DNA from 4 places in the Salinicoccus sp. ID82-1 genome. Region 1 is predicted to be linked to each of the others. Evidence: riboswitches for the same ligand, from Rfam matches in the RefSeq annotation. Region 1 holds a riboswitch; each other region holds the start of a gene.

Evidence for each region. A riboswitch is a leader RNA that binds a small molecule or an ion and turns the genes downstream of it on or off. The one in region 1 is predicted to bind S-adenosylmethionine.
Region 2: it holds a riboswitch for S-adenosylmethionine, as region 1 does, so the genes downstream of both, J4760_RS07405 (ATP-grasp domain-containing protein) here and J4760_RS06970 (LLM class flavin-dependent oxidoreductase) in region 1, are expected to answer to the same signal.
Region 3: it holds a riboswitch for S-adenosylmethionine, as region 1 does, so the genes downstream of both, J4760_RS08855 (methionine ABC transporter ATP-binding protein) here and J4760_RS06970 (LLM class flavin-dependent oxidoreductase) in region 1, are expected to answer to the same signal.
Region 4: it holds a riboswitch for S-adenosylmethionine, as region 1 does, so the genes downstream of both, J4760_RS05310 (5-methyltetrahydropteroyltriglutamate--homocysteine S-methyltransferase) here and J4760_RS06970 (LLM class flavin-dependent oxidoreductase) in region 1, are expected to answer to the same signal.

Annotation. Positions count from the first base shown of each region.
Region 1 is NZ_JAGFLY010000002.1:300,764-308,605, reverse strand. It holds gene J4760_RS06980 (AbgT family transporter) at 1-1,408, opposite strand, end outside; gene J4760_RS06975 (sodium:solute symporter family transporter) at 1,645-3,138, opposite strand; gene J4760_RS06970 (LLM class flavin-dependent oxidoreductase) at 3,151-4,530, opposite strand; SAM riboswitch class I at 4,617-4,717, opposite strand; gene J4760_RS06965 (catalase) at 4,958-6,613, shown strand; gene J4760_RS06960 (ABC transporter permease) at 6,742-7,512, opposite strand; gene J4760_RS06955 (ABC transporter ATP-binding protein) at 7,509-7,842, opposite strand, start outside.
Region 2 is NZ_JAGFLY010000002.1:401,810-409,651, reverse strand. It holds gene J4760_RS07435 (AzlC family ABC transporter permease) at 1-84, opposite strand, end outside; gene J4760_RS07430 (HAD-IIB family hydrolase) at 180-1,022, shown strand; gene J4760_RS07425 (alpha/beta hydrolase) at 1,028-1,630, opposite strand; gene J4760_RS07420 (VOC family protein) at 1,709-2,635, shown strand; gene J4760_RS07415 (protein-L-isoaspartate(D-aspartate) O-methyltransferase) at 2,708-3,289, shown strand; partial or broken gene J4760_RS07410 (DUF2187 family protein) at 3,551-3,661, opposite strand; gene J4760_RS07405 (ATP-grasp domain-containing protein) at 3,692-4,654, opposite strand; SAM riboswitch class I at 4,791-4,893, opposite strand; gene J4760_RS07400 (response regulator transcription factor) at 4,960-5,559, opposite strand; gene J4760_RS07395 (sensor histidine kinase) at 5,537-6,586, opposite strand; gene J4760_RS07390 (ABC transporter ATP-binding protein) at 6,713-7,642, shown strand; gene J4760_RS07385 (ABC transporter permease) at 7,642-7,842, shown strand, end outside.
Region 3 is NZ_JAGFLY010000003.1:213,825-221,666, forward strand. It holds gene J4760_RS08850 (methionine ABC transporter permease) at 1-425, opposite strand, end outside; gene J4760_RS08855 (methionine ABC transporter ATP-binding protein) at 422-1,441, opposite strand; SAM riboswitch class I at 1,539-1,639, opposite strand; gene J4760_RS08860 (thioredoxin family protein) at 1,678-1,995, opposite strand; gene J4760_RS08865 (toprim domain-containing protein) at 1,946-2,353, opposite strand; gene gcvH (glycine cleavage system protein GcvH) at 2,415-2,795, opposite strand; gene J4760_RS08875 (Spx/MgsR family RNA polymerase-binding regulatory protein) at 2,864-3,220, opposite strand; gene J4760_RS08880 (thioredoxin family protein) at 3,362-3,679, shown strand; gene aroD (type I 3-dehydroquinate dehydratase) at 3,723-4,466, opposite strand; gene J4760_RS08890 (DUF3243 family protein) at 4,717-5,037, shown strand; gene J4760_RS08895 (Mur ligase family protein) at 5,085-6,542, opposite strand; gene J4760_RS08900 (YbgA family protein) at 6,650-7,021, opposite strand; gene J4760_RS08905 (DUF305 domain-containing protein) at 7,173-7,628, shown strand; gene J4760_RS08910 (universal stress protein) at 7,799-7,842, opposite strand, start outside.
Region 4 is NZ_JAGFLY010000001.1:1,011,097-1,018,938, forward strand. It holds gene queG (tRNA epoxyqueuosine(34) reductase QueG) at 1-559, opposite strand, end outside; gene J4760_RS05280 (D-serine ammonia-lyase) at 683-1,975, opposite strand; gene J4760_RS05285 (HD domain-containing protein) at 1,995-2,645, opposite strand; gene J4760_RS05290 (putative glycoside hydrolase) at 2,749-3,954, opposite strand; gene J4760_RS05295 (polysaccharide deacetylase family protein) at 3,951-4,823, opposite strand; gene J4760_RS05300 (YkyA family protein) at 4,844-5,482, opposite strand; gene J4760_RS05305 (YceI family protein) at 5,654-6,184, opposite strand; SAM riboswitch class I at 6,362-6,459, shown strand; gene J4760_RS05310 (5-methyltetrahydropteroyltriglutamate--homocysteine S-methyltransferase) at 6,541-7,647, shown strand; gene J4760_RS05315 (S9 family peptidase) at 7,680-7,842, opposite strand, start outside.

The DNA of each region.
Region 1 (7,842 bases):
TGAGTGTACCGAGTCCGGCATTCTTATCATATTTCTGCGCGAAGGCGAGCAGTAGCGGCAAGTATGGCAGCATCGGAGTAATCGGATTCGAGAAGGAATCACCGATGCGGTAGAGCAGTTGTGTGAACGCCGGGTCATAGCCGAGCAGCATGAACATCGGTACGAATACCGGCGCCAGAATGGCCCATTTTGCAGAGGCACTGCCGATCAGCATGTTGATCAGTCCGGCAAGCAGAATGAAACCGATGAACAGCGGAATGCCGGATGCGTCCACTGCTTCGAGCAGATTGGCTCCTTTGATGGCAATAATCGGACCGAGGTTGCTCCAGCTGAAGTAGGCGAGCATCTGTGCGGCGAAAAATACAAGGACGATGTAGCTGCCCATCGTCGCCATGGAATCACTGAGCATCCGGCCGAAGTCCTTCGTCGAACGCAGCGTGCCCGACACGAGACCATAGACGAGACCGGGAATGAAGAACAGGATCGTCAGAATGAACACGATCGAATCCATGAATGGCGACTCCTGCACAATCGATCCTGTTTCAGGATTGCGCAGAATGCCATTTTCAGGAACCAGGAAGATCATGAAGAAGATTGCGGCCAGAATGACTGATATATTCGCCCATCTGAGCGCCTTCACCTCTTTACGTTCAAGGGGTTCGTTGCTGACCGTCTCCTGCCCCTGATATGTACCAAGACGCGGAACAGTAATCTTCTTCGTCACGTAGTAGATGATGAACAGCAGAAACACCGTCGCCACAGCTGTGAAATAGTAGTTCATCAGCAGATTGCCGGTATAGTCCGGATTGATGATCTGGGCGGCAGGCACGGTGAACGCCATGGCCAGTGCCTCGGACATGCCCGGAATGACATTGGCGGAAAATGCACCGAGTGCCGCTGCATATGCCATGACCAGACCGACGAACGGGTGATAGCCGAGACGCATGACGACCATTGCAGCAATCGGCGGCAGGATGATCGGACCGGCGTCCCCCGCTACGTTGCCGATGATGCCGACCAGGATAATGGCCGGTAGCATCAGCTTTTTCGGCGACACTTCGATCGCCCGTCTCATCGCAGCTTCAAAGTAACCCGACTTCTCCGCAAGGCCGATGCCGATCATGACGACCAGGACCATGCCAAGCGGCGGAAATGCACTGAAATTGCTGATGGCTTCGGTCAGAATGCGGACCATTCCGGCACCCGACAGCAGGTTGACCGCTGTAATCGTCTCGCTATCTGCTGGATTGACTGCTTCAAGCCCTGCTATTCCTGCAAAAAATGAAGCAACCAGTATTGCGACCATCAGTATGATGAACAGGACGATCGGATCCGGCAGCCTATTGCCAAGACGTTCAATCACATTCAGAAAACGGTTGAACAGTCCCGGCCTTTCTTTCTTTTCCATAAGATGTCCTCCTTTTAGAAATTTTCAAACAATAAAACATATTATTTCAAATTTCGTAATAAAGTGCAAGATGATATGGCAGTAGATTTTCCACGCGGTCCATCTATGGAAAATAAAAAAGATGCCCCGTAGGACATCCTAGTCTTTCATATACCCCTGCCATATGAATAGCGCAATCAGTGAGAGCACTCCGATGAAACCGTATAGCCATATCGACAGCATTTCATTGACGAACATCATGACCCTCCCCCTTCTGCGGGCTGTGCTTCAGTGGATGGGCGCAGTACCCATGAAGCGACATTGATTGTAGCGATGCCGATGAATGTCGCAGTTGCTCCTGCTGACATCGTGCTTGGAATGATGCCGCTGAAATAAAGGAAGAGGTAGGAACCGAGCCCGATGAACATCGACAGTTCGGCAGCACGTGCGGGTGCCTTCCTTTTTGCATAGACAGCCTGCAGTATCGGCCCCATGGTGCCGGCGGCAATGCCCGAGATGCCGATCCACATGACGTCCCCCATGTATTCCGGTGGGCGGATGACAATCAGCAGTGCCAGCAGTCCGATGATTGGAACAGTCAGCCGGCTGATACGGAAAGCTGTGCGTTGCGCCTGCTCATCGCTTGTTCTGATGATGCCTCTTCTGACCAGAAACTTCAGATAGATATCATTGGCGAATACTGTTGAGATGGAGACGAATATGCCATCGGTTGTGGACATCGCAGCTGCCAGGATGACCACGCCGAACAGCGCCACAAAAATGGCGGGAAATGCCCAGATGATGTAGTCGACAAGTGCCAGATCGGTCGCTGCCACCGCACCGCCGAGAGCCGCCCGGCTGTACAGTCCGCCGAAGAGCACAAGTACACAGAGTGATGCGACGATGACATATGTCGCAATCATCTTGCCAAGATCCTTTTCATTTTTCAGTCCCAGTACTTTATTGAACAGATGCGGTGCAGAGGCGAAAGCCCATTGTATGGAAATTGCACCGAATACAGCACCGAAGGAGTAGAAGTGCAGAGATTCCGGGTTGAACACCGCTACCAGATTCTCATTCTGGGCAGCAAGGTCTGCGGAAATGCCGGCAAATGTGCCGGAAAGGCTGCCCTGCCAGAAAATTACGAGACCTGAGATGAAGATGATCAGGGCAGTCACTGCCATCAAGACCGCCTGGATGGCATCTGTGTATATATCCGCCAAGGCACCGCCTGCAAATACATATGCAACGACGATGGCCGCAATAAGCAGAAGTCCAGTCGTATAGGACATGCCGAGCAGGTATTCGAAGATTCTCGCCCCGGCGACGAACTGGGCGGCAATATAGAATATGTTGAACAGCAGGATCAGTGCAGTGCCCACTCTTAGGATGTCACTGTTATAGAAATCTCCCAGCCAGTCCGGCAGGGACAGGGATTTCTGCTTCGTGTTGAGCCTTCTGATCCGCTTGGCCACCATCAGCACGCCGATCGGTCCACCGCCGATCATGGCCAGAAACAGCCAGAGGTTGGACAGTCCCCACTCATAGGACCATCCCGGGTAGCCGAGAAATGTTGCAGCACTCAAGTATGTCGCTGCAAATGAAAAGCCGAGCACATACGGGCCGAGACCGTTCCCGATCGCAAAATCGCTCATCGTCTTCATCTTCTTTGAACTCAGATAGCCGACTGCCGCCATCAGCAGCAGAAATACTGCGAAACCAATCCATGTATATAAAGTGATCAGTTCCATGAACATCCCCTCCTATTTGATATGACTGGCCAGTTTCTGTCTTCTCGCTGGATGGTTCTCCGCAATATGTGCCCTGCCCTTGCCGAACATGTTCTCACGCAGCGTCTCTCCTTCATATTCGGTGCGGTAGATGCCGCGCGCCTGAAGTTCAGGGACGACAAGGTCCACGAACGCCTCGAAAGTCCCCGGTGAATCCCCCTGGGCCACGTTGAACCCATCGGCGTCCCCTTCGGTCGCCCATTCTTCAATCCGGTCCGCAATCTGTTTTGGTGTCCCTATGAACTTCACTGTGCCGTTGCCGAGACCATGATTTTTGATCGCCTCCCGCAATGTCCATCTGCGGTCCGGGTCTTTTGCATACATATCAAGATTCCCCTGTACTGCATTTGTCTCAATATCTTCAATGTACTGGTCCGGATCATATCGGGAGAAGTCGATGCCGGTGTGACCGGACAGCAGTGCCGCCGTCCCTTCATAGCTGACGCTGTCTTTCAGCGCTTCATATTTCTCATATGCTTCCGCTTCCGTACGGCCGACAATCGGCAGGATCATCGGAAATACTTTGATATCATCCGCCTGCCGCCCCTGTGCTACAGTACGTTCTCTTATATCCTTCACATAGGCCGAGAGGGCGGCGAGCGAATGGTTTTTCGTGAAGACCGCTTCTGCATGCTTTGCTGCAAAGTCACGCCCTTTCGGCGATGCACCAGCCTGGAAAAGTACCGGTGTCCGCTGCGGTGAAGGTTCAACAAGGTGCGGTCCCGGTACGTCGAAGAATTCGCCATGATGATCGATCAGATGCACTTTCTGCGGATCAGCGAATGTATCACTGACCCGGTCATATATGACCGCATCATTTTCCCAGCTGTCCTCCCACAGCTTATAGACGACTTCGAGGAATTCATCGGCACGGTTGTAGCGCATCTCCTTCGGCAGCCGTGTCTTGAGGCCGAGGTTCACCGCTTCGCTCTCGAGGTAGGATGTCACGACATTCCAGGCGACCCTGCCCTCTGTCAGATGATCGAGTGTCGAAAGCTGCCGTGCCAGGGCGTAGGGCTGGGCATATGTCGTCGATATCGTCGGTGCAAACCCAAGGTGCTTCGTGACTGCCGCCATGGCCGGAATCACGAGTGTCGGATCGTGGGCAGGCAGCTGGACGGCATGCTTCACCGCCGCATCATGGCTGTCTCCATAGACGCTGTATGTACCCAGTACATCTGCAATGAACATTGCGTCAAACTTTCCCCGTTCAAGTGTCTTTGCCGCATCCGTCCAGTAGTCCAGGCGGTTGTGGTGGGTGCCCTGATCCTTTTCATGCTTCCATAGTCCTGTAGAGTGCGGTGATGGCGAGTTCTGGATGAATCCATTCAGATGAATCTGCTTCTTTGTCATAGTCATGCCTCCATTTTCAAAATAAAAGCCCCCACTTCTTTAAGATAAGAAGAGGGGGCTTCTGTATATATGAATACATGCATCCCTTCTTATCTTCTAGCAAGTCGCTACTGGAATTGGCACAGTACACAATTGGTCTGTTGCCGAGGCTTCAAAGGGCCAGTCCCTCCACCTCTCTGGATAAGAATATTCAGAAAATATTAAGTTGTGATGACTAGAATATACCATCACAGCAATGGTGTCAATAGTAAATTATAGTATTTAAATAGGAATTATAATGCGCCGTATCGTTTGATTTTGAATATTTCAGAATCTATAATCATAAGTGTACAGATTAGAAGAATTATAAATTATAGCCTATCCGATTGATATGTTTTCAGTACCATACGATTTTGGTTGAATGACTATTTCATAGGAGGTTTTGATTTTGGCAGATAAGAACTATCAGAAGGAAAATGAAATCCCACGCGAGAAGGAAGCGAAACGCGATACACTGACGACCCGCCAGGGCCGCCCTGTTACAGATAACCAGAATTTGCGCACCATCGGTGACCGGGGACCGGCGACGATGGAGAACTATCATTTCCTTGAGAAGATGTCCCACTTCGACCGTGAGGAAGTGCCGGAGCGTGTCGTTCACGCACGTGGTACCGGCGCATTCGGCTACTTCGAGACGTACGGCAAGGTCGGCGATGAGCCGGTCGAGAAATATACCCGTGCAAAAGTATTCTCGGGCGAAGGGAAGAAGACACCGCTCATGGTACGCTTCTCCACCGTTGCAGGTGCCAAGGACTCACCGGAAACGGAACGGGATCCGAGAGGATTTGCTGTAAAAATGTATACTGAGGACGGCAACTGGGACCTCGTCGGCAACAATCTGAAAATCTTCTTCATCCGTGATGCCATGAAATTCCCGGATATGATCCACGCCTTCAAGGCCGATCCGGTATCGAACGTCCCTGATCCGACACGCATGTTCGATTTCGTCTCCCGCTCACCGGAAGCGACGCACATGATCACCTTCCTGTTTTCCCCGTGGGGCATTCCTGCGACGTACCGTCATATGCAGGGGTCCGGGGTCAACACGTATAAATGGGTGAATGATGAAGGTGAAGCTGTACTCGTCAAGTACCACTGGGAACCGAAGCAGGGCATCCGCAACCTGACACAGGAGGATGCAAACTATATCCAGTCACGGAACGTCGCCCATGCCACACAGGACCTCTATACAGCAATCGAGCGTGGCGAGTATCCGGAATGGGAACTGTTCGTCCAGATCATGGAGGACGGCTACCATGAGGAACTCGATTTCGATCCGCTTGATGATACGAAACTCTGGCCCGAGGACCAGTTCCCTTGGCTGCCTGTCGGCCGCATGGTACTCGATGAGAATCCGACCGACTTCCACGCACAAATCGAACAGGCGTCATTCGGTACCGGTGTCCTCGTCGATGGCATGGACTTCTCCGATGACAAGATGCTGATTGGCCGGACGTTCTCCTACTCCGATACGCAGCGCTATCGCGTTGGTGCCAACTACCTTCAAGTGCCGGTCAACGCACCGAAGAACAAAGTGCGCACCAACCAGCATCGCGGCCAGCTCGATCACCGCAATCCGGAGGAAGGCAGCAGCGACCCGAGCATCAACTACGAACCATCCATGATCGGCGGACTCGAGGAAGCGGAAGAAAAAGCACCTCAGCATCAGCCGACATACAATGCAGCAGCAATGACCAAGCCGATCGATCGTCCGAACAACTATGGACAGGCCGGCGAAACCTACCGCAACCTGGCCGACTGGGAGCGCGAAGAACTGATCAGCAACCTTTCGAACGTGCTGTCACAGTGTGACGAACGCATCCAGGAAGCAATGGTCTATCACTTCAGCCAGGCCGACGAAGAATACGGCCGCCTTGTCAAAGAAGGCATCGAAAAGAAAACCCAGGAAATGAAAGACATGCAGGAAGAGGAAATGCCAGGCCGTGAAGCCGGAGAGCAGTCCAGATACGGCAAAGGTACCAAGAGCCAGCAGAAGGCCACAGAAGAAGCAGTGGATAAAGGCAACGAATCCGAACCATATTAGAACCAAACTGCATATTATGTATGATGCCGGAACAGAGATCTTAGGCATTCAATGGAAAGACGAGCCCCCTTCATCAGCCTTCGATGGTTGATGAAGGGGGCTTTATTGCGACGATTATCGAAAAGATGTCAGTTCATCGGCACTTTTTTGAACCTCAGTATCGCAAGCATGAAAAACACCAGTGTTGCAGCCCCTGTTATGACCGAAGACCACAGGACATCCCCGCTTTCAATCTCCCCGGCAAGCAGACCAATATTGCTCCCGATCAAGTATTGCGGCAGGTATTCTGCAATATCCGGATGGATGCTTGCCATCAGCATCACGATGACGAGGGCCAATACACTGGACAGCACTGCAATGAAACTAGTGGTGAAGAAGGTTGAGGCCAGCATGATGAGACTGATGACAAACAGGCCATACATCCATGTCATTGCGAATGATAGTACCAGATGGTTCGCTGACTCATCCCAATAGTAGAGGGTGTAGACATATGTCACCAATGCGCTGATGACGTATCCAAGCGTCCAGAGGAACACGAGAAACAGCGATTTTACAACGATGACATTTGTCCGTTTCAGCCCTTTTGTCACCAGGTTCACCAATGTGTTGCGGCTGAACTCATGGGTGAGGATGCTGCCGAAAATAATGACGAATATGGCCAGCCCCATCTGATTCATATTGCTGAAAAACTGTGTGTATGAATCCAGCGCTGTAGATTCCGGAATATCCGCCTTTATACCTGAATCTTCCATGACCATGCTGAGGATATCCGGCATTATGAGTGCTGTAAAGGGGCTGAGCACTCCGATGATGATGAATACGATGAGGAAGGCCATCGATTTGAAGTTGCGCCAGGACTCAATGAGCTCCTTTCGGAACAGTGCAGATATCTGTCTCATGATGTCACCTCCAGAAACACATCTTCAAGCGATTTCTGCTCTTTTATGATTTTTGAAGGATATATTTCATGGTCATGGAGCGTGTCATAGATCTCCTTCAAGGAATGATTCGCTACGACGTATGTCGTCCCTTCCGCATGCTGGATATCCAGCAACGGTTTCAATGTTTCATATGCAGCCCGGTCCAGCTCGATGGCAATACCCTTTTCACCGAGTGCGTCCTGATTCAGATCGAAAGCCTTCACAATCGAGCCACCATAAAGAATCCCCACCCTGTCACAGATCCGTTCGACATCAGACAGTATATGGGTTGAGAATATGACCGTCGTC
Region 2 (7,842 bases), 100 kb from region 1:
TCCGAACGCAATCGCAACAGGAAGATATCCCATGCCGATGGTCACCCCGTCCATGATGGATCTTTTCAAAGCTGTCTGTGCCATGATATCCCCCCGTGATAGAATAATAGAAACATTTTAACATATCTGCACTGGACACGGCAGTGCCTTAAAAAAGATAAATTGGAGTGAGAGATAGAATGAAAGCATTAGCGCTCGATATGGATGGCACCATTCTCGATCATAGCGGGAACTTTTCCCAAAGTCTGGTCGAAACACTGGTTGAATTGAAAAAACGGGGCTTTCTCATTTTTTTTGCAACAGGACGGACGCCGCATGAAATCACCAGCATCACACCAGAAGGGTGTCCCCTCGATGGTTATGTTGCAGCCAGCGGCATGGGCATCTACATCGATGGCAGACTCGTTGAATCCGCTTCTTTCGAACCGGAATTTGTGGCACGGATGGTCGAAGAGGCCAGAAGCAAGGAGATATACTATGAAATCCATACACTCGAGCACTCCAGCCGGACACTGCTGCAGGATCAGGCATATGTATATGAAGATCTCGGCCAGGACCAGCCTGAAACCATGATGAATGCTGAGTACCGCTATGCAGAAGAGACACTACAAAGCACTACGCAATGGGTGGAAAAGCTTACGTTCGAACACGTTGTGAAGATGTTCTTCTTCAGCACCGATATGAAGAAGATAAGAGACTGGTACGACTACCTCGAAAACCACCAGGATAAGTCCATCTATGCACTCTATACGACAAGCCGCCACAATGCAGAACTCATGCTGAATGGCCGCGATAAGGCGAATGGCCTCGAGATTCTGTTGGATCACTATGACCTCAGTTTCGAGGACGTGCACGCAATCGGCGACTCGATGAACGACCTGCCCCTGTTCGAGAGGGCCGGACGATCCACAGCAATGAAGAATGCGCCCGAGCCCATCAAGGAAAAAGCGGATGATATCACTTCACATACATGTGATGAAGGCGGTCTTGAACGCTACCTTATGGAAAGATATCTCGATTAGGGATCCTATTTTACTTTAAGGTACCAGACGTGACCTTCCATCAGCTCTTCAGAAACGATTTCATGACCCCCATCGGTCAGTTTGACGTCCACCGATGCCCCTTTCAGTTCAAGCTTCTGCTTCAGCTGATAGGCTTCCCCCGCTGTCGCCACCATATCGCGGGCGCCGGCTGTCAGCAGTATCTTCTTGCCGAGCAGTTCCGCCTTCTCGGGCACCTCGCCTTTATATGCCGGATGCATCAGCATCGCTCCGGCGACCGGGATTCGATGATTGAACACCAGATGTGCAGCCATGTTGGCACCGTTCGAATAGCCGATGTAGATCGCCTTTTCAAGATCCAGTCCATACTCGTGCGCGAGATGTTCGAGCAGCCCGGAGATCTTTTCTCCTTCGGCGTTCAGGCTCTCCATGTCATGCCCTCTGCCCTGACGCTTGAAAAACCGGACCTGCCCATCATCATCGGCATCACCGCGCAAAGCCAGTATATTTGCTGATCCGTCCACCATTGTGGCAACTTCAAGCAGATCCGTCTCCCTGCCCCCGCTGCCATGGAAAAGGATCAGCGTATTCTGCTTGCCGTTTTTTGCTTTTATGAATAGATGTTCCATTGTCACGTCCTCCTTTATTAGAGTTTACCCTATTACTATAATATACTTGAAGCAATAGACACAGAAGGAGCGATATTTATGACAGTAAAAGGTATCCATCACGTCTCTTCCATCACCAGGGAGATACTCGACAACCACGAATTCTATACGGACATTCTTGGATTGCGACTGGTGAAGAAGACAGTGAACCAGGACGATACAAGCATGTATCACCTCTTTTATGCCGACTACATGGGCACCCCGGGCGCAGATATCACATTCTTTGAAATCGTGAATGCACCGCAGTACCAGTCTGGCACCAACAGCATCTCGAGAACCTATTTCCGGGTACCGACGAGAGAGGCACTCGAATTCTTCAAGGAACGCTTTGCGGATGAAGGCGTCTATCATGAAGGCATCATCGAGCAGTTTGGCAGGACCATCATGAAATTCGAAGATAACGAAAGGCAGCGGCTTGCGCTGATTGTCGAACAGAGTGATGAACACACTACGCCGAATGACCATCCCGAAATACCCAATGAGTATGCCATCACTTCCATCGGTGCCGTCGAAGTGACCGTGCAGTACATCAAGCCGATGGTCCAGTTTCTGGAACTGCTCGGAGGTCGGGTTGAAGGTGAATTCGATGATGATGCTACTGAAGCTGTAGTCAACGTCGGCAACGGCAGCGTGTATGTCATCGAACAGCGTAACAGCCAGCTGGAAAAGGAAGGCTATGGCAGTGTCCATCATTTCTCCCTGCGTGTGGATGATGAGGATGCCCTGCTTGAAATGAAGCAGAAGGTCGATCAGGAAAACTGGCGGAATTCCGGCATCGTCGACCGTCACTACTTCAAAGCACTCTATATTACTACGGTGGGCAATATTACAGTCGAAATCTCCACGGACGGTCCAGGCTTCGATGTTGATGAACCTGTGGAATCACTGGGAGAGAATCTGTCCCTGCCACCAAAATTCGAAGAGCAGCGCGACTTCATTGAAACATATCTGATTCCGATCAGATGATGGAGATTGAAATGCCCGACTGTATTGTTTGTCGTTTTTCAGGGTAGCCACTTAAAAAGGAAGGTGAGACTCATGAAATATGATGCCAAAGAAATTACAGCATTTTTTCAGACACTCGACCGCAGCAGGTTTATGGACCGGCATAAGGAACAGGCGGAAATGGATATGCCTTTCTCCATCGGTCATGGTCAGACGATATCCCAGCCTTCCCTCGTACTTGCAATGACCATCCGCCTCGAGCTTGGAACAGACCAAAGGGTGCTTGAGATCGGAACCGGCTCCGGCTTCCAGACAGCACTTCTCGCCAAGTTTTCAAATGAAGTGTATACCGTTGAAAGAATCAGAGCACTTCATGAAAGTGCCAAAGAAAAACTGGCGGCAGAGGGATTTTCCAATATCCACTTCCACTATGGTGATGGCAATCTCGGCTGGGAGGAACATGCGCCCTATGACCGGATCATGGTGACTGCGGCCGCCAAGGAACTCCCCGCTGCCCTCGTCCGTCAGCTCTCACCCGGTGGAAAGATGATCATTCCCATCGGTGATACTTTCGCCCAGGACCTCCAGCTGGTCGAAAAGGATCCACATGGCAAAATTCGGACTTCATCCATCGAGCAGGTAAGATTTGTCGGAATGAAGGACGACAAGGCCTGAGGGCTTTGTAGCAAGTGGATAAAAGCAAACCTCATCCTGTGGATGAGGTTATAGACTGTAGACAAAGTCATTATAAAATGACATGTCTTCAGTCTTTTTTTTGGGATTGGGCGGGGTGGGGTGGGGTGATGGCATCAACTCACCATCGTAGGCGGTGCCATGGCAAGTTAGGAGATTAATTCACCATCGCGGGCGGTGCCATGGCAAGTTGGAGGGCCAACCTCATTCCCACTCGCCCACCCCCAACAAACCTGAAACGCCATTGACGATGACCGAGTTTTCATTCACTTTCTCGACTTTGCCTCTCATATCATCAAATTCCACGATATTTCCGACTTTCGCTGCTCTTATTTCTACTTCCTCAAACCTCATTCTGTGGATGAGGTTTTTAACTGCCATCGATTATTTCGATGCAGAAACCGATGTCTTTGTCACCGCTTCAAGCTCGCTTTTCAGGAACTTTGCAAGTTCAAGCATGCCGAACTGGCCCGCTTCCGCTTCTGCATCGCTGTTATAGTTTGTATTCGTATTGATATCGTAAGTGTAGATGTTTCCTGCCTCATCCTGGATGAATTCGATGCCTGCGACCTGGATGTCATTGGATTTCAGGACCTGCCTGTATTTCTCGAGTACAGGGTGGTCGAAGTCCTGGACGATTCTGAACTTCGGCGTCTCGGCAGGTGCACTGTCTGCCGGGCAGAACAGATCCTCGATCGAGCATGTATCTGCAGGGCATAGTTCAAACCCTTCCGACGTATCGACACGGACGGCATAGACAAATTCACCGCCAACAAACTCACAGCGCGTAATGAAGGATTCCGGAGACTTGATGTAGTCCTGGAGCAGCGTCACGCCATCGACCGGCGCCTCGAACGCATCACTCTCTACATATCTTTCGAGTACCTCGATGGAATCGAACAGCTGGACACCAAGACCCTTTCCAGCACGGTTGTGCTTTGTGATGAAGGACTGACCTTCGAACTGCCTTGCAGCTTCAAGTATCTGGTCCTTTCCGACTGCAGCGACGGTTTTCGGTGTCTTTACACCATGCTCCTCGAGTTCCAGGTACTGCAGCACCTTGCTCACCTCAAGCTGAAGTGCCCGGCTGCCATTGATGACCGTACGACCATGATGCTCAAGCCATGCCAATACAGCATTGGAAAGTTCAGGTGCATAGCGGTTGCCGCGTGTATGTGACGAGGCACTCATCCTGTTGTAGAAGATGCCTTCAGGCGGTGTGGCTGTCAGATCCACCGTACCTTGAGACAGCTGCCAGTCCTCATAGGGCAGCCCCAGTTCATCGAGACGTCTGAAAAGATGTTCTGTCCATTCCGGATTTTCATGCAGTACATATATTTTAGCCATAGTCATTCCTCCTGCTTTGTCTATCTCCTACTGCTCGCAACTCTATCCTTTCCATCACCTGTTCCGCAACCGCTTAACCATCTATAAAAATAGAAGCCCTTTTCGGATAAGAAAAGAGCTTCCTGCAATTCATCTCTTCTCATCTTCCAGGCGTGCACCTGATGGAATTGGCACAGTGTTCAAAGAACCCGCTGCCGAAGCGTCATAGGGCCATCTCCCTCAGCTTCTCTGGATAAGAATTAAATTCATATTAAATTAGTAGGTTAATGGATATGATAAAGCAGAAAGAATTATCTGTCAATAGTTCAGCTTCTATAATAATACACTACGAGCTGTGTCCGGTCGCGCAGTTCGAGTTTGTTGAGCATCTGGGAAATGTAGTTCCTGACCGTCCCCTCGCTCAGGTACAGTTTTTCTGAAATCTCCTTGTTGCTGAGTCCTTCTGCAACAAGCTCCAGTATTTCACACTCCCGCTTTGATAGTGCCTCCATCGCCTTGAAATGGGATTTCGTCGCCATGCTTTTTACAATATCGCTGTCAAATACCATGTTGCCGGAAGCGACTGCCTGGATAGCAGGAAGAATGCCCTTGAAATTATCCTTCAAAAGATACCCCTTGCAGCCGATCTTCAGTGCTTCATGGATGTACGCATCATCTTTGAAAGTCGTGATCAGGAGAATATTGGCATCCGCCCACTGCTCAAGTATTTTTCGGCTCGCTTCCAGCCCTGTTACACCATCCATTCTGATATCCGTCATAAGTAGATCGGGCTGATACTGTCTATACAGCTCAATCGCCTCCTCCCCGCTACGGCCCGTTGCGGCAACGGTATAGCCGGAACCTTCGAGAATGGTACTGAGAGCGCTGACCACCAGTGCATCATCATCCACTATGATTATGTTCATCTCTCTCCCCCTCCTTATATAATGTGATGTGGATTGAAAACCCGCCCTCATGGAATGTATTGAAGATGCCGTTGTACTTCCCGACCACTTCCTGCATGGCAAGCAACCCCATCCCCTTCTTCACTGCAGGACGTTCCGACCCGTCATCTTTAATGGAGATTATGATGACATCCTTCTGTTCCCTGATTGCGATTCTGACGTTCTCGGCATCCGAATGCTTTCTGATGTTGGTCAGCGATTCCTTGATGATGCTCAATATATCCATCTTCATTTCATGGTCGAGAGCGGAAGTGACGTCATATCTCAGTCGTATGTGATACCGGTCCATCTCCTTGATGTAGTCACTGATCCTTGCCTCAAGGTCAATCGAGGTTTCATACAGCTGATGGATGCTTGTCCGTATATCGTCCATGCCGCCCTTCAGACGCTCCTGCAGCAGTTGAAGAGACTGCTTTATCTTTGCTTCATCCTTTATGTATTGGAGGGATTCTATCAGCAGGATGCTTGTACTGAGTGAGTGGCCGAGCGCGTCATGCATTTCCCGTGCGATACGGTTGCGCTCATTAAGCCCCGCCATATGAACATCCTTCTCGTGATTTTTAAGCAGTTCATTATGCTGCCGTCTAAGCAGCAGGTTGTCGCTCGTCAGCTGATCCCTTATTTTCCGGTTCTCCCTTTCATATGAATCAAGCCTTGCCCTCAGATAGCTCATGTAGAGGACGAAGAGTGCAATCATCAGTAGGATGACCTCCGCTTCGATGAAAAGGAGGACCAGCGTGGCGAAGGCAATACCTCCATATCTTACTGCGACCACCAGTGTGAACAGCGGCATATAGAATATCCACTCTGTGCTTGCGAAGATGAAGACCAGATAGACTGCTGATACGGCAAGCACACTGTAGCGGTATTCAAACACATCCACAATGAAGAACAGGATGAAGGCAAGCAGCGCGATCACGAGGCTCGGCTCGTCAATGGTGATGAAGTAGTACGCCGTGAGAATAAAATAAAGAACCATCTTTTCCATTACATTTATCAGGCCAGCCACCCCCATTCATGACAGATGTCATGTGCAGTCATTATTCTATACACTAACGCAGAACTTAATAACAGTATAAACTGAAAGCATCAATCAATACAGGGGGATATTGCCATGATCAGAATGGAGAACGTCGTCAAAAGATATAATGAGCTGATCGCACTGGACCATTTTTCTTTTGCAGCAAAAGAAGGAGAAATCATCGGACTGCTCGGTCCGAATGGATGCGGCAAGACGACTGCAATCAACTGCATGCTGTCACTACTTACTTTCGACAAAGGAGAAATCGAGATATTCGGCCAGCAGGTGCATCCGAACAACAATGCGGTCAAAAGCCGAATCGGCATCGTACCCCAGGAGCTGGCCATCTTCGACAAGCTGAATGTCTACGAGAACATCGACTTCTACTGTGGACTCTATGTGACGGACCGCAAGAAACGCAAGGTGCTTGTTGAGGAGGCGATCGAGTTTGTGGATCTCGGCAAGTACCGCAAGTTCGTTCCAAAGAAGTTGAGCGGCGGCCTGAAACGACGCCTCAACATTGCCTGTGGAATCGCGCATAAGCCGGCGCTTCTGTTCATGGATGAGCCTACGGTCGCAGTCGACGCACAGAGCAGAAACTTCATACTGGAAGGCATACGTAAAATGAAAGCCCAGGGAACGACCATCATCTATACAACCCACTACCTGGAAGAGGCCGAGCAGCTGTGCGACCGCATGGTCATCATGGATTCCGGTCGTAATATTGCTTCCGGTACTGTCCATGAGCTGCAGAACACAATCTCCACGCAAGAACGGATTGAAGTCGGCTTCATTACAGAAGATCAGACAATCGAGGCACAGCTTGAAGAGCTGCCCCACGTCGTAAAGGTGACAAAAAGAAATGGAAACTACCTGATCCATTTTGAAAAGCAGGAGAACAATCTGCCGGATCTCATCAAGTTCATGGAATCAAGAGGTATGAGCTATACGGAGCTTTCAAGTGAGCGGTCGACACTGAGTGACATCTTTCTCGAACTCACAGGAAAGGAGCTGAGGGACTGATGGTGATTCTACGCATGATCAGATACTTGATCAGTATCAATTTCAAGGACTTCGGCTACTGGTTCTGGACTTTATGCTATCCGCTCCTGATGTGCGGACTGTTCACAATGACCACATCGAGTATGGGTGGTACGGAAATCGAAGACATAGAAGTCGGTATCGAACCCGGGCATCCCGTGACGGAAGTGCTCGGCACCATC
Region 3 (7,842 bases), on a different contig from region 1:
GCACCCATCGATTCCGCTGCTTCTATGACACCCTTGTCGATCTCTTTGAGTCCAATTTCAACCAGGCGTGCATAGAATGGCGATGCACCGATGATGAGAGCGGGCAGCGCACCCTGGGATCCCATGATCGTGCCCATGACCACTTTGGTGAATGGGATGAGCAGGATGATCAGAATGATGAAAGGAATGGCTCTGAACAGATTGACGAGAAATGCCGTAAAGCCGTATACCGGACTGCTGGCTGCATGTTCACTTTTCGAGGAGAGGAACAGGATGATTCCGAGCACCAGTCCGAAAATGAAAGTGAATACAGTCGAAATGACAGTCATGTAGAGTGTTTCATATGTTGCTGTTAAAACATCGTCCCACCGCACATTCTCAAAGGAGAACATTTCAGCAAACGCATTGATAAATCCAATCATCATCCTTCTACCTCCACTGTTACATCGTGCTCGGCAAGCTCTCTTTCCAGGTTCCCAAGGTCCGTTTCATTGATGTCGATCGCCACATAAAGGTGGCCGTATGATTCATTGTTGGTCCGCTTGATATTGCCTGAAAGAATGTTGAGATCAAGATTATACTTCTTGATGACCTGGGAGACGATCGGTGCCTTCGACTGGGAGCCGACAAAGCCGAGCTTCAGTATTTTCGAAGTCGGGAACATTTCCCTGACCTCCTCGAAAGAGAGCGCCGTCTCCTCGTCATTGATGTCATCTTTGACGAACCGCTTCGTCACACCATGCTCCGGATTCTGGAAAAGTTTGAGAACGGGACCGGTTTCGACGACCCGTCCGCCTTCCATTACCGCTGCACGATCACAGATCTTGCGGATGACATGCATTTCGTGCGTGATCAGCACGATGGTCAGGTCCATCTCATCGCGTATCCTGACGAGCAGATCGAGCACTTCATCCGTCGTCTCGGGATCCAGTGCACTCGTCGCCTCGTCACACAGGAGCACTTCGGGTTCATTCGACAGTGCCCTTGCGATGCCGACACGCTGCTTCTGTCCGCCTGAAAGCTGGCTCGGGTAGTTGTCCTCGCGTCCCGTCAGGCCGACCAGCTCGATCAGTTCCGCGACACGCCGCTTCTGATCCTTCTTCGGCACACCGGCGATTTCGAGCGGGAAACTGATATTCTCCGCAACAGTTCTCGACCAGAGAAGATTGAAGTGCTGGAAGATCATCGATACTTTCTGGCGCTTTTTCCTGAGCTTCGCCCGGTTCATCGTACTGATGACATCCTCTCCAATCACCACTTCGCCTGAGGAGGGCTGCTCCAGGCCATTCAGCATCCGGATCAGCGTGGATTTACCAGCACCCGAGTAGCCGATGACACCAAAAATCTCACCCTGGCGGATGTGGAGTGTCACATCATCCACTGCCTGTATATCATTGTTTTTAGTTTTGAAAATTTTAGTTGCATTACGAATGTCGATCATATGTCTCATCCTGACTTGTATATTGGACAGTACAGGCTGTCCGCCTATAGAAAAAGCCTACTCAAAAGTTGAGTAGGCATTGGTTTCGACCATCAGCCTCTCATCTTCGATCAAATCGATCATGTGAATTGGCACCTTGTCGTAATGACGGTTGCCGTGGTTTCATAGGGCACTTCCCTCCACCACTCTTGATAAGAGTTTTTATTAGATTGTTATTAATAGTACCATCTGTATTCCTATTCGTCAACAAGGAATTCATCCATTACTTCAGTCAGATAGGGAACCGACTGGAATGCATATATTTCCTTTGTGAGTTCGCCATTTTTGAACAGCAGCAGTGCCGGCGTGGATCTGATCTCATATGTTTCAATAAAGTCCTTCTGGTAGTTCAGATCGATTGATGCATATGAGAAGTTTCTCAATTCCGCCACCACGTCGAGCATCCGCTCGGCAATGTGACAGTTGGCACATATCGGCGCATAGCCGAATATGATCAGCGTCTCTTCAGACTGAATACGGCTGGTAATATCTTGTACTCTGGATTCTTTCATCATTACTGAACTTACCTTTCATGATCAGGCTCGTATCTACATAGAAATCATGTCTCATGAGGACATTGGCGAGATAGTCCCGCGGGCAGCGGCCCACCTCACCGAACTTCGGGTCGATATATATATGGGTGCTTTCACTCAAGTGTTTTTTAAACCATTTCCGTATGTTTCTGCCTTCTTTATCTGCGTCGGACAGAATATAGATTTCAGAACCATTCAGCTGGTCGAGAATATCATCCAATTTTGCGATACCCATTGTACCATGGGTGCATATGATCTGTACAGGTTCAATCAGGACTTCTTCGATACGCCGTTTATCCGTCTTTCCTTCGACAATAAGCACTTTATCGGAAAAATACATAGTCATCACCCTTGGTATGATATTTTTAAAAAAACTCCAGACCGGGTCCAGAGTTTACACTTTATGCGTCCACCATTTCATCATAGGCATCGGCATTCATCAATTTATCAAGTTGGGATTCGTCGGACAGTTCAACAACAACCATCCATGCGCCTTCATATGGAGATTCATTGACAAGCTCCGGGCTGTCTTCCAGTCCTTCATTGATTTCAACTACAGTACCACTGACAGGTGCGTAGAGTTCAGAGACCGTCTTGACGGATTCAACGCTGCCGAAAGATTCGCCGGTAGTGAGTTCATCACCTTCAGCAGGCAGTTCTACAAAAACAATATCACCGAGCTCGGATTGAGCGAATTCCGTAATACCGATTGTTGCCTTGCCATCTTCAACTTTGACCCATTCATGATCTTCTGAATACTTGTATTCTTTAGGTGTTGCCACGACAATAACCTCCTTTTTCTACTACACTCATATAATCTCATAAGTCCCACTGTGAAGGCAAGGCTAATCTAGCTGCTCACGAGCTGCCTGTATTCCGCCTCTTTGAAGCCGAGCAGCACGCTTGTACCATCGTATAGCAGTGGACGCTTGATCAGCATGCCGTCCGAGGAAAGCAGTGCAAGTTTTTCATCCCGGGACATGTCATCGAGACGATCATTCAGATCTAGGTCCTTATACTTTCTACCCCTTTTATTGAAAAGCATGTCTATATCCGTGCCGGAAGTTTCCAAGAGCTCACGAAGCACCTCGGCACTCGGTGGACTTTTCACCATGTCGACGCTGTCGAACTCGACGCCACTGTCCTGAAGAAATTTCTTTCCTTTGCGGCATGTAGTGCATTTCGGGTATTCATAAAATGTAATCATTCGTCATCCTCCAGAAGGTTTCTTACTTTTAATATACGTAAAAGCTGTTCGCCATTGCAAGCCAAATAAGCATGTATCTTCCATATTCCGAATGAAAGGTGATAGAATGAAGCTAAATAAATTGATAAAGGAGTACTTATGATGGAAGCGATCAGACAGTATGATGACTATAAAGAGAAAATACAGGGCGATGATAAGATCATCATCAAATTCTTTGCAGACTGGTGCCCGGACTGCACACGCATGAACATGTTCATCGACCCGATCCTCGAAGAGTACAACCAGATCGACTGGTACGAGCTCAATCGTGACGAGCTGCCTGAAGCGGCAGATGAAAATGACGTCATGGGCATTCCAAGCCTGCTCATCTTCCAGAATGGCGAGAAGCTCGGCCATCTGCACTCTGCAGATGCCAAATCACCGGAATCGGTCAAGGATTTCCTCCAGAACACCCTCTAGATACGACAAACGTCCAGCTCGTCGAGCAGGACGTTTTTATTTTCTATTCAAATATCTTCAAGTTGTTTTTCAGATCCTGTACATGGAACTGCCCGGGTGCTGCCTTGTGTGAAATATAGCCATAAGTCAGGCAGGAGCCGAAAACGCCGCCTGCTACACGTGTAATCTTGCCAAGCTCTCCCATGCTGATGCCGACCACCTGGCACTTCAGCTGCTGGCGCGCATCATGTACCGCAGTCAGAATGCTGAGGACATCGCGGCCATCCGCAGGGTTGTAGGCGAGCTTCAGAATATCACCGCCGCGTTCATTCATATCCTTGTATGTTGCCATTATTTCATCAAAGTCCGGCGTATCCCTGAAATCATGCTGGCTCAGCACGACCAGCACTCCTTTTCGCTTCGCTTTCTCGATAAGTGCATCAACAATGTCTTCGTACATGAAGAATTCAACATCAATCAGCTGGATGTCACACTCATCGAGCACCGAATTGAGCAGCGATTCATACTCGACCGCCGTCTTCTGACCCTTGCCGCCTTCACTCTGGGTCCGGTAAGTATAGAGAATCGGGTAGTCCTTCAATGACTCGATAATATGATTGACGAGCGCGAGGTGCGCTTCATGACTCAGCGCATCAAATGCATCACTTCTGATTTCAATAACATCGACTGCCGATGGATTGTCCAGCACACCCTGTATCTCCTCATCCACCGTCTCCTTCGAATGATTCGAGAAAGAAACCACCACCTTCGGCTGCCCACTTCCGATATCCACACCTTTAACATTCATACATATCCCTCTCATCATCGCTATTTATTTATATACAATATAGAAAGTATCGAGAAAATTCAAATATAATATCAAACTTCCGTTACTGGATATAAAATTGTTTAAGTGTGCCAGGAAAAGGCTATCATATGATTAGAGCATTAATAATCCGGACACTCCCATTTCTACCGGAAGCTCATGACACTACACTCCCAAATTGGAATACGGTGCGTATTATTACGACATTAGAAAATTATAGGAGGAATTAAGAATGGCTAACGAAGAAATGAATAATCCAGAACAAAAAGCACAGAACATGGATCAGGAAGACAAAGATCAGATTCTTGAGAGCTACAACAAGTTCATCAATTATCTCGGCGATCAGGTCTCCAAAGGTGAAAAACTGGGCATGGACGAAGACCAGCTGTCCAAAGCAGCGAAAAGAGTTGCTGACTACCTTGCAGGTCATGAAGAACCACGCAACCGCGAGGAGCAGGTACTGAAACAGCTCTGGAAATCAACAGACAGCAGCGAAGAAAAAGATACAGTCGCAAGAGTGCTTGTCAGAATGGCACAGAAAACGAATGGCTAGGCATTCACTATAGCAAGTAGAAGACACTTTTCAATGAAGTGTCTTTTTTATTTGTCCAGATAGCTGAAGATGAATGCCTTGTCATCATGTGCAAGCAGTTCGCCCCGGTAGTGCTGGGGTTCATTGATGCCTGTCAGCAGAATGACGGACGCGTCATCCGCATGATTGATGGCCTGGACAATGCCTTCCTGTCTGGAAATTGCTGTAATCGTATTCGTTTCATCATATGATTCAGGCAGCGAGGACTGCATCATCTTCAGTATTTCGTACTCATCCTCATAGCCGACCTGCTCTGCAGCTAGTACGAGACGATGGAGGTTCTCAGGCACCATCTCCATTGTCATCCGGATCTTCTCATAACCTCTGAGACCGATGCCGGTGACCATGACAATCAGCTTCTTATCGACCTTCTCCGCATACTTCATGGCGTTGATGATGGATTCATTGATTGCGATTGGCGTATGCGCGAAATCAAGAATGAAGTCGTATGTGTTTTTCGAGAACAGCTCGAAGCGGTGGACCGGCGGGCTGATCTTGCGGGAAGCATCGATGACCGCATCCACATCATACCCGAGCTTCAGCAGAGTGAATATGCTTGTCGCCAGATTGATGTAGTTATGTTCCCCAAGGAACCGTGGTTTTACAGTATAATGGGCAGCACCCACACGAAGATCGATATGATCGATGTCGGTGCGGAAGCGGTAGTACGTATCCTGGTGCTTCGAGAAATGGTATGAATCGTCCATGATGCTCCGGTATTCGGGAACATCTGCATTGACGAGACACTGTTCACTTAATGAAGCAAGCTTCAGTTTGGAAGCCAGATAGTTCTCCATCGTCTTATGGTAGTCCAGGTGCTCTGGACTGAAATTGTTGAATACACCGATCTCGTTGCTGATGAAGTCCGTCCGCCGCTGATCGAGCGCAATGGAGGTGGCTTCATAGACAATGTAGTCATAATCGCGCAGCGCAAAGTACTTGATGACCTCCGCAAACTCGAAGTGCATCGGCGTCGTCGGCGTCGAATGTGTGAACACCACTTTTTCATATGTATGATCGAAAATCCCCAATGTCCCCACAGTCGCTACTTTGAGTCCGAGTTCGGATAGCAGGCGCCCGATGAAATGGCTCGTTGTCGTCTTGCCGTTGGTGCCTGTGACAGCAATATATTTCAGCTGGTTCATATGTTTTCCATAAAAAAGCTCCACCATTCTGATGGATACATCGTTATAGTTCCTGATATAGATGATATCAACCTGATTGTGGAATGCTTTGAATGCATCCGCTTTGAAATCAGTGATGATGAGTCCCGGTGCATATTCGAGTGCCGCTTCCAGGTACTTTCCGGAATTTCCTGACGCCTTCAGCATGAATACATCCCCTGCCCGGAGATTCTGATACATCGAAGTAATGCCGTAGACTTCACTTTGAGTATGTACTGGTTCTGAGAAATTGTGATTGCTTATATTCTCTTTGATCGCTTCTATAACTTCAAATACCTTCATTAAATTCCCCTTCGGCTACTCTGTGGTAAATTTACTCGTGCCACTTCTTTCAACTATAAAGCAAATGCAATAAATTTAAAACCGTATGAAGCACATTTTTCCTATTTCTACAGCTCAAGTAATGATGACTGGCACAGATATTCCACATTATATTTTTCCGACAGGTCGTGCAGAAATGCAATGACTGCCGAATCAGGTGTATCACCTGATAGGAAATCATGCTTCAATTTCCCATACTGCACCTTTTCCGCTTCATCACACCTGTTCTTGAAATACCCCCACATATGATCGAACGCATTCACCATGGAGCCTCGTGTCGGCGGTACCGCTTTTGCCGATTCAATGAGATGTGCCACTGCATCATAGGACGGTTCGCCCTTCAAAGCCGCACGTATCTGCTCATAATGCTTCTGGCCATGATACATGACCCTGTACTTTTCATACGCCCATAGCTGTTCAATACGGCCTCGTTTCTTCATGAAGCATCACCCTTCAAAAGTTACTTACCCTGAATAAGAGAGTTATAATCCTGCAAGTAAGGGGAGCAGAGGGCAGTTTACAGTAGAAAGCCGGCGGGAATAATCAAGTAACGCATTAGAAACACTATTATTGAAAAAGGAGAAGATCAAAATGAAAAAATACGGCAACTATTTCGCTATGGTACTGACATCCACACTCATCATGTATGCCTTGATGTATTCCACCGTCTTCCAATGGAACCATCTTTTCTTCAGTGAAATGCGTACATACATGGGTGTCTATATGGGAGCCACCATGGCCATTGTCATGCTGTTCTTCATGCGTCATATGTATACGAACAAGAAAGCGAACATTGCCATATACCTGGTCAGCGCCCTGTTGATTGCAGGCTCATTATGGATGGCGCGCAGCCAGCAGTTTGTGGATGATGTCGACTATATGCAGGCAATGATTCCCCATCACTCCATCGCAATTCTGACGAGTGAACGCGCCCAGATTACAGACCCGCGGGTAGAAAAGCTGTCACAGGAAATCATAAAAGCACAGCGCAGGGAAATTGAAGAGATGAAGAAGCTGATTGACGACCTAAAAGAAGAGGAAGATTAGAATAGCCAGCCTACTTTTCATAAAGATGAACTGCACCCCATCTGTTGGATGTGTCCAACAGACGAGGTGCAGTTTTTATGACCAGTTATACAAAAGTATAGGAATTTCAGATCATTTTAGTATATTAAAATGGAGAATCCGATAATCCAAACTAGACTTGATGTTCATGATCATTTGATGATCAGAACCGGTGTATTAACGCGTTTTGCCACTT
Region 4 (7,842 bases), on a different contig from region 1:
AGTCGATCAGTTCCTCATCCGGTGGAAATGGATAGCTCGTAAGCATCTCGCCGAGGTATGAGTATGTGCCAAGTTCCGGATTGATGACAAAACCATTCTTTCCAATATAGCCGAGACCACTGCGTCTCGCGACTTCCCTATCACTCATGACGCCCGTATCCACCATGGACTTCGTTTCGATGTCAGGATCAAGAGATTTGATATACGCTTCGAGCTTTTCAAGCCGTCTGTTGAGCAGCGTATGGTAGTCGACGCCCCACGAAGCACGGGCAAAGAGTCCGCGCCGCTCGCCTTTTCTGCTCTTCGGCGCATCGGGCAGCCGGTTCGGATAGCCGACGGCAATCGAGATGATGCTCTCTGCAGAACTGAGCGACAGTTTCGGATCCGTCCGCTCATCAATCGTTCCTTTCTCAAAGCCTGAGGCATACCCTTTCGCATGATAGTCGATCAGCTTCTCCCTGAGCTCATGGAACGGCTCTGCATGGGTGAATCCGATCTCATCGATGCCTATGGAATGTGCATAGTCGATGACCTTCTGCTTGAATTCGTGTCTATTCATATTTTCACCTGCCTTTCCTTATGAATTCTTTATTTGAAGCTGGTCATATGCGAAATTGCAATCATTATATTATACATTCACTTTTCCTGTCTGACAAACAGAAAGACCATCCATTCAGACAGTCTACCTGCCCGCCTCATAGTCCGACTGCCATTCTGCATCCGGCACCATGCTGCCGCCTGTACTCCACACGATATGCGTCGCATTACTCAGATGAGGGTCTTCCGGATGCTGATGGATTATGGCGGGGCCCGGGAAACCGGTTGCTGCTGAAGGTTCCATCTTCATATTCTCAAGGTCATGCGCTGCAGCCAAAAGAGCGTGCATTTCTGCATCTTCCACTGTAAAGAATGAGTGGATGTGCTTCTCAAGCATTCTGCCGACAAACTTTGATGGTCTGCCGACAGCAAGGCCATCAGCAGTCGTACGATTATCGAGGCCAATATCACCCACCGCAATATCATCATGCAATCCAGTCAAAATACCGAGCAGCATGCACGGTGACTGGACCGGTTCTGCAAAGACCGGATGGACAGCATCCCCGAAAACCTGCTTCAGACCGAAACTGATGCCACCAGGCGCACTTCCGACGCCGCATGGCAGATAGACATACAGGGGATGCTCGGCATCGACCTTGACACCCTCGGTGTCAAGCTGATCCTTGAGTCGCAATGCGGATACAGCATAGCCAAGAAATAAAGGTACTGAATCCTCGTCGTCAATAAAGTAGCTGTGGTCATCCTGAAGTGCCACTTCACGTCCCGCTTCTACAGCCTTGCTGTAATCATCTTCATGTTCGACGACCATGACACCGCGCTCACGCAGCATGTCCTTCTTCCACTGCTTCGCATCACTCGACATATGGATGATTACTTTGAAGCCGAGTTCAGCACTGATGATGCCGATGCTGAGGCCGAGGTTCCCTGTCGACCCACAAACAATCGTATGCTCTGAAAAGAACTGATGAAACTTCTCGGACCGGAACTGCGCATAATCATCATCCGGGACAATCATATTATGCTCAACGGCAAGATCTTCTGCATGTTTGAGTACTTCATAGATGCCGCCTCTTGCTTTGACGGAGCCGGACACCGGAAGGCGATCATCCGCTTTGACATACACTGCGCCACTAATGCTGGCATTATACTTTTCATTCAAGTGCTGTTTCATTTCACCCACTTCGATCAATGGGGACTCTATTACACCGTTATGAGGCTGTGTTTCAGGAAAAGCCGCTTCTATGAATGGAGCAAAACGTGCGAGACGCGCCTCTGCTTCCATGATATCCGACATCTTTAAAGTCCAGCCCGCATCATCCGGATCAAACCTCGCATAATGTTCATTTTTCCAAAAGACAGTATGATATCCCGCCATAGTTTCAGTAATCGGATAGCTATCAAATAATGGGTTCTTCATAGCACACTCTCCATCCCGTTTATATTTTGCCGTCCCACTCCGCATAGAACTGTTCCAGGTAGTTTTCCATGAACTGATGCCGTGCCTCTGCAACCGCCTTTGCAGTATCCGTATGCATAAGGAACTTCAGTTTCAGCAGTTTTTCGTAGAAATGGCTGATCATCGTATTGTCTTCCTGGCTATACTGCTCGAATGTCATATTTTCACGTACCTGTGTGTCCGGATGGTGCATATCATGCCCTTTATTTCCGCCATATACGAAAGTCCGCGCAATGCCGACTGCGCCAAGTGCATCCAGACGGTCCGCATCCTGCACGATTGCATCCTCAAGCGATTCCACCTTGACCGCATTGGTTCCCCCTTTGAAGGATACAGCCTGCATGGCATGGACGATGCGCCGTATGGTATCCGCCTCCACATCCCGCTCATCCAGAAACCTTTCTATCTCATCAATCTGCTGATCCACATTGCCGGTCAGCTTATAGTCGATCATGTCATGAAAGAGCGCCGCCACTTCGATGATGAAGCGGTCTCCCCCCTCTTCGTCCTGCAGCGAGAGGGCGTTGTTATACACACGCATGATATGCCAGTAGTCATGCCCTGTTGCATCCTGTGCATGAAAATCATGCACCCATTTTTTCGCGTCCTCAATAATATGGCTGTGGTCCATCTGCTCTGCTCCTTTTACGGTTGTTATTGCCTTGTTAAAATCATTATCAAATAAAATGAAGACCATGTCGAGGGACATGATCTCCATTATGTGTTTGTTACTATTATTGCGCTCCATCATCGGCATAATCCACGCCTCGCGTATATCTGTTCGAGGCATCCCACAGCAGGAACTCCTGTACGCCATTATCGTAAAGGGCCTGCACCTGTGCTTCGATTTCTTCGACACCATACTGCTTATAGTTTCCAGCGCCCAGATATGAAGCAGTGAAGTCCTGGAGCCAAGGCCGGGATACAGGAGCATCTTCAAGCTGTCCAAGTACTTCATTTTCTACCCTCATGTATTCCGAAATGGTTTCATACGGTTCAAGGTCGGGTTTCGGAATTTCGAAATAGCCGTTTCCCCAATGGCTCGGATAGATCATGGATGAGATGACATCGACATTGCTCGCTATCTTGGAGAAGTTCTGGCCGATGCCGGGCGCTTCCGGCAAGGTGGCTGCATAGCCGAAGATGTCGACGGACACATCCACATCGTATGGCTCGAGCGCTTGTCGCGCATATGCTACAAAATCAGTCACAGCAGCAACGCGCTTGTCGACTGCATTCATATCCGCATTCTCATATTCGCCCATCGTGTACTCGAGTGTATCTGCGCGGTGTTCAAACCCTTCGGGGAAGCGGACATAGTCGAACTGGATTTCCTTGAATCCCAGTTTTGCAGCCTGCTTCGCCACCTCCACGTTATAGTCCCATACTTCTTTTGAGAAAGGATTGACGAAGCTTTCTCCACGACCATTCTTCCACACATTGCCGTTCTGATCCGTGAAGGAGAGCTCGGGTCTTGCTTCGGCCAGCTGTGAATCCTTGAAGACGACGACACGAGCAATTGGATATATTTCTTCCTGCTCCATATGTGTCATCAGCTTTTCGGGATCCACATAATCATAGGAAAGCGACTGGATCGTCTCGTTGTCGGAATCAAGATCCATCATCATGTAGCCTTCGTCCTCTTTGACATCGATGACCATCGCATTCAGCGCTGTATTTGAAATGAGACCGGTCAGATCATCCATTCTTGCGCCACCCGCGGAATATCCAGATACATAGATGCCCTTGACCCCCGACTCCGGATAGGCGATATCGACGCCGCTGTCATACTTGAACTGCTCTGGAAATTCCTCCGGTACACTCAGCAGAGGACCTTCATGCAGATCCAGCACCGAAGTTTCCGCCGCACTTGCTTCCGATGCAATAAATAGTGTTGAAAATAGAAGTGCTATTGCTGAACCAATCATACGTCCGCTCATTCGGCTGCCGCCTCTCTTTCCGGAGATGAAATTTTGTCCGGATCTACGATGGTATACCCTTTGCCTCTCAGACCTTCGACAATATCGGCAGAGGCATCCCGTGTCCAGGCACGATCATGCATGAGCAGATTGGCACCGGCGTTGAGATATTCCGAGTTGACCATGATGTCCGCCAGAGCATCCGCTTCCTGATAGGCTGCCTCCCAATCGTAACCGTACGTCCAGTTCATCAGTACCATCCCCTGTTCACTGGCAATCCGGCTTGATGTTTCGGTATTCTGTCCGAAAGGGGCACGGAAAAAGCGGGGCCGCTCACCTGTAATCTCTTCAACCAGATCATTTGTCTCCACTATCTCCGCGCGCTGTGCTTCTGGTGAAAGATCCGGCAGGCTGGCATGCGTCTGTGTATGGTTGCCGATTTCAAAACCCATTTCATGGATCGTGTTGAGAGCATCCCTGCCCGCTTCCGATTCAAGATACATTCCATTGACAAAGAATATGGCCGGCGCGTCATGCTGTGCAAGTATTTCAGCAATCCGGACAGCATGACCATCCGGTGCGTCATCATATGTCAGCAGGGCGACCTGCGGCTCTGCACTGCTGCCTTCGATCGGCTGTATTGCATATGTATTTTCGTTGACACTATACTCATATGCTGCTTGTTCAACCGGTTTTGGCAATTCCACTGTTTCAGCTTCTTCCGTCACTTCTTCCACAGTTGATTCTTCAGTTGATTCCGGCTGCTCTTCGTTTGCCGCCTGGTGTGAGGATGCGTCGGCGTTCGATTCATCTTCAGGACTATCGTTCTGACAGCCGGCAAATAGTATACTGCCGCAGCACATCAATAGAAGTACTCTTTTCTTCATCATGTCCATCTCCTTTGGTAACATCATTCATCGGCTGCTGCGTCGAGCTGTGAGGAAAGGTCACCCTGCATATTCTGCAAGGCAGCAATCTCCGTATCCAGTTCGACAAGCAGTGACTGCGTCTTTTCGCGACTGTCATTGATGGACTCTATCCCTGTCTTGAAATTTTCATATGTAGTGTCATCCTGCCCCAGGGATTCGAAATAATCCCTCTGCTGTTCAAGGTCTTCTCCATACTTCGCTGCAAACGCATCAATGGATTCGTTCAAGGATTGGATGGTATTTTCAACCTCATCGACGGTTTCTTCAGAAACGCTCTGTACATCAATTTCTGCAAACTTTTCCTTCTGCTCGGTAAGTTCACTGCTGATGCCATCGAGATTCTCCAATGCCTGCTTTCTTTCATCGATATTAGTAAAGACAGCAGCAGACCCGTCAGAAAAAGAACTCAAATCTTCATCTTCCGATATACCCGTTTGAAATGCATTCTGGAGCTGGCTCTCCAGTTCCATCACCTGCTGCAGTTCCGAAACAGCAGATGCCTGTTTTTCTTCCGATCCATCAAGTGCCTGCTGGATGCTTTCGATATCATTGCTGCATGCTGACAGCAGCATGATCGACACAGCTGCACCTGATAGAAGTTTTCTTTTCTTCATTCCCATGTGCCATCTCCTTTATTGAGGGACTTCTCGCGAGTATAACAGTTCTGAATTTTATTGTAAATTGAGGAAATGACTTCTGACAATTGCTTTTGTCCCCAGTTTATACATCAAAAAAACCACGGAGAGTGAAAAATCACTTCCCGTGGCCAGTTGAACCGGATACTGCCTATTCTATTTGCTCTGCTCGGAGAACTGAAGTTCGAGCATCGCCTTGACGTCCTTGCTGACAAGTACACCGCCAGTTTCAAGCTGCTGGTTCCATGTCAGGCCGAAGTCTTCACGATTGATTGTAAACTCAGTTTCAAAGCCATGCACTTCCTGCCCCCAAGGATTTGTGCCCTTGCCATTGTACTGCAGGTCGATGCTCATCTCCTTGGTGATGCCATTGATTGTTGCATTGCCCTCGACGGTCACTGTATCCCCATTTTTCGTAACATTGCTTGATTTGAAGATGATTTTGGGATTCTTCTCAACGTTGAAGAAATCTTCTGATTTCAAGTGCGCATCACGATCTGCATTTTTTGTGCTGATGCTCTCTACGTCTATTTCTGCATACACTTCAGCATTCTCGAATGTTTCCAGCTTGTCTGTGTCCACTTCAAATATAAATGATTCGAAGTACCCTTTCACTTTTGAAACCATCATATGTTTAACTTGAAAGCCGACTTCGGAGTGCGCTGGATCTGATACGAATTTTGTCATTGTAATCCCTCCAGAAAATATTATCTCTAATTAAAGACAATTCAATATTACAATACACACTTACTTTTAGCAAGTTATTTATACTTTATTTATAAAAATGGTTATAGTCAATCTTACTGCTTCACTTGACAGAAAATTCTTTATCCTTTAGAGTACTCACTAATATAATAATTACAACTCTTATCCAGAGAGGTGGAGGGACTGGCCCGATGAAACCTCAGCAACGTACATGAAGTGTCGTGCTAAATCCAGAGAGCCATGCTCGCAGATGAGATAAACGGGTGTTCATCCCCAATTTATCTTAACCGGATAAGTTGGGGATTTATTATATTAAAATTTGAAAATGAGGGATTAAAATGACAAAAACTACAGTGCAGGCACCATTCAAAGCGGATCATGTGGGCAGTCTTCTGCGGCCTGACAGCATCCACCAGGCGAGAAAGGACTACGCCCAGGATAAGATATCTTATGCAGAACTGAGGGAGATTGAAACAGAAGAGATCAAGCGTGTTGTCGACAAGCAGATCGAGGTGGGACTCAAAGCAGTTACAGATGGAGAGTTCAGACGCCGCTTCTGGCACACTGATTTCCTGGAGCACCTGGATGGTGTGGAAGGCTACATACCGGACCACGGCTACCAGTTCGACGGCATTGAAACGGAAAGATACAACATCCGAGTAACCGGCAAAGTATCTTTCAACCCTGACCATCCCCACGTGGCCGACTTCAAGGAATTCAAGGAGATCGTCGGTGATCGTGCAGTAGCCAAACAGACCATTCCGAGCCCGAACCAGCTGTTCAATGCGGGTGTTAGAAACCTCGATATCTATCCTGACGTCGAGGAATATGCGGATGATGTCATCAAAGCCTATCAGGATGCCATACAGGCCTTCTACGATGCCGGCTGCCGATATCTCCAGCTGGATGATGTGTATATCGCCGGCCTCAGTGCCCCTGAAGTTCCGTTCAATGACAGCGGCTACGACAGGGAGACGCTGATCGACCTCGCATTGAGAGTCGCCAATGGTGCACTTGAGAAGAAGCCGGATGACCTTGTAGTGACGACTCACTTGTGCCGTGGAAACTACAGATCCAAGTGGGCATTTGAAGGCAGCTATGCCAAAATTGCTCCTGTGCTGTTCGCCAAAGAGCAGGTGGACGGTTTCTTCCTCGAGTATGATGATGACCGTTCCGGAGATTTTGAACCATTGGCGCATATCCCTGAGAATGGCCCCCAGGTTGTTCTCGGCCTGTTCACTTCCAAGCATGGTGAACTGGAAAATGCTGATGTTATCAAGGAACGTGTCGAGGAAGCCAGACAATACGTATCAAAAGACCAGATCTGCCTGAGCCCTCAATGTGGATTTGCCTCCACACACCATGGTAATGAGCTCACAGAGGAAGCACAGTGGGCAAAATTGAAGTATATCGTTTCTCTTTCCGACGAGCTGTTGAGTGAATAAAAATAGGAAGCACCTTTCGGTGCTTCCTATTTTTACGCTTTTGTGTGGTACGCAGCAAGAAATTCAGTAATCTTTCGGTTCATATCCTGAAGGTTTTCCCGATGCATGAAAGTATGACCTTCATTGCCATAGGCTGTAAAAGTTACATCCTGCCCGCTTTCTGTCATGGCGTCCGCCATCTGCACGGATTCAGTA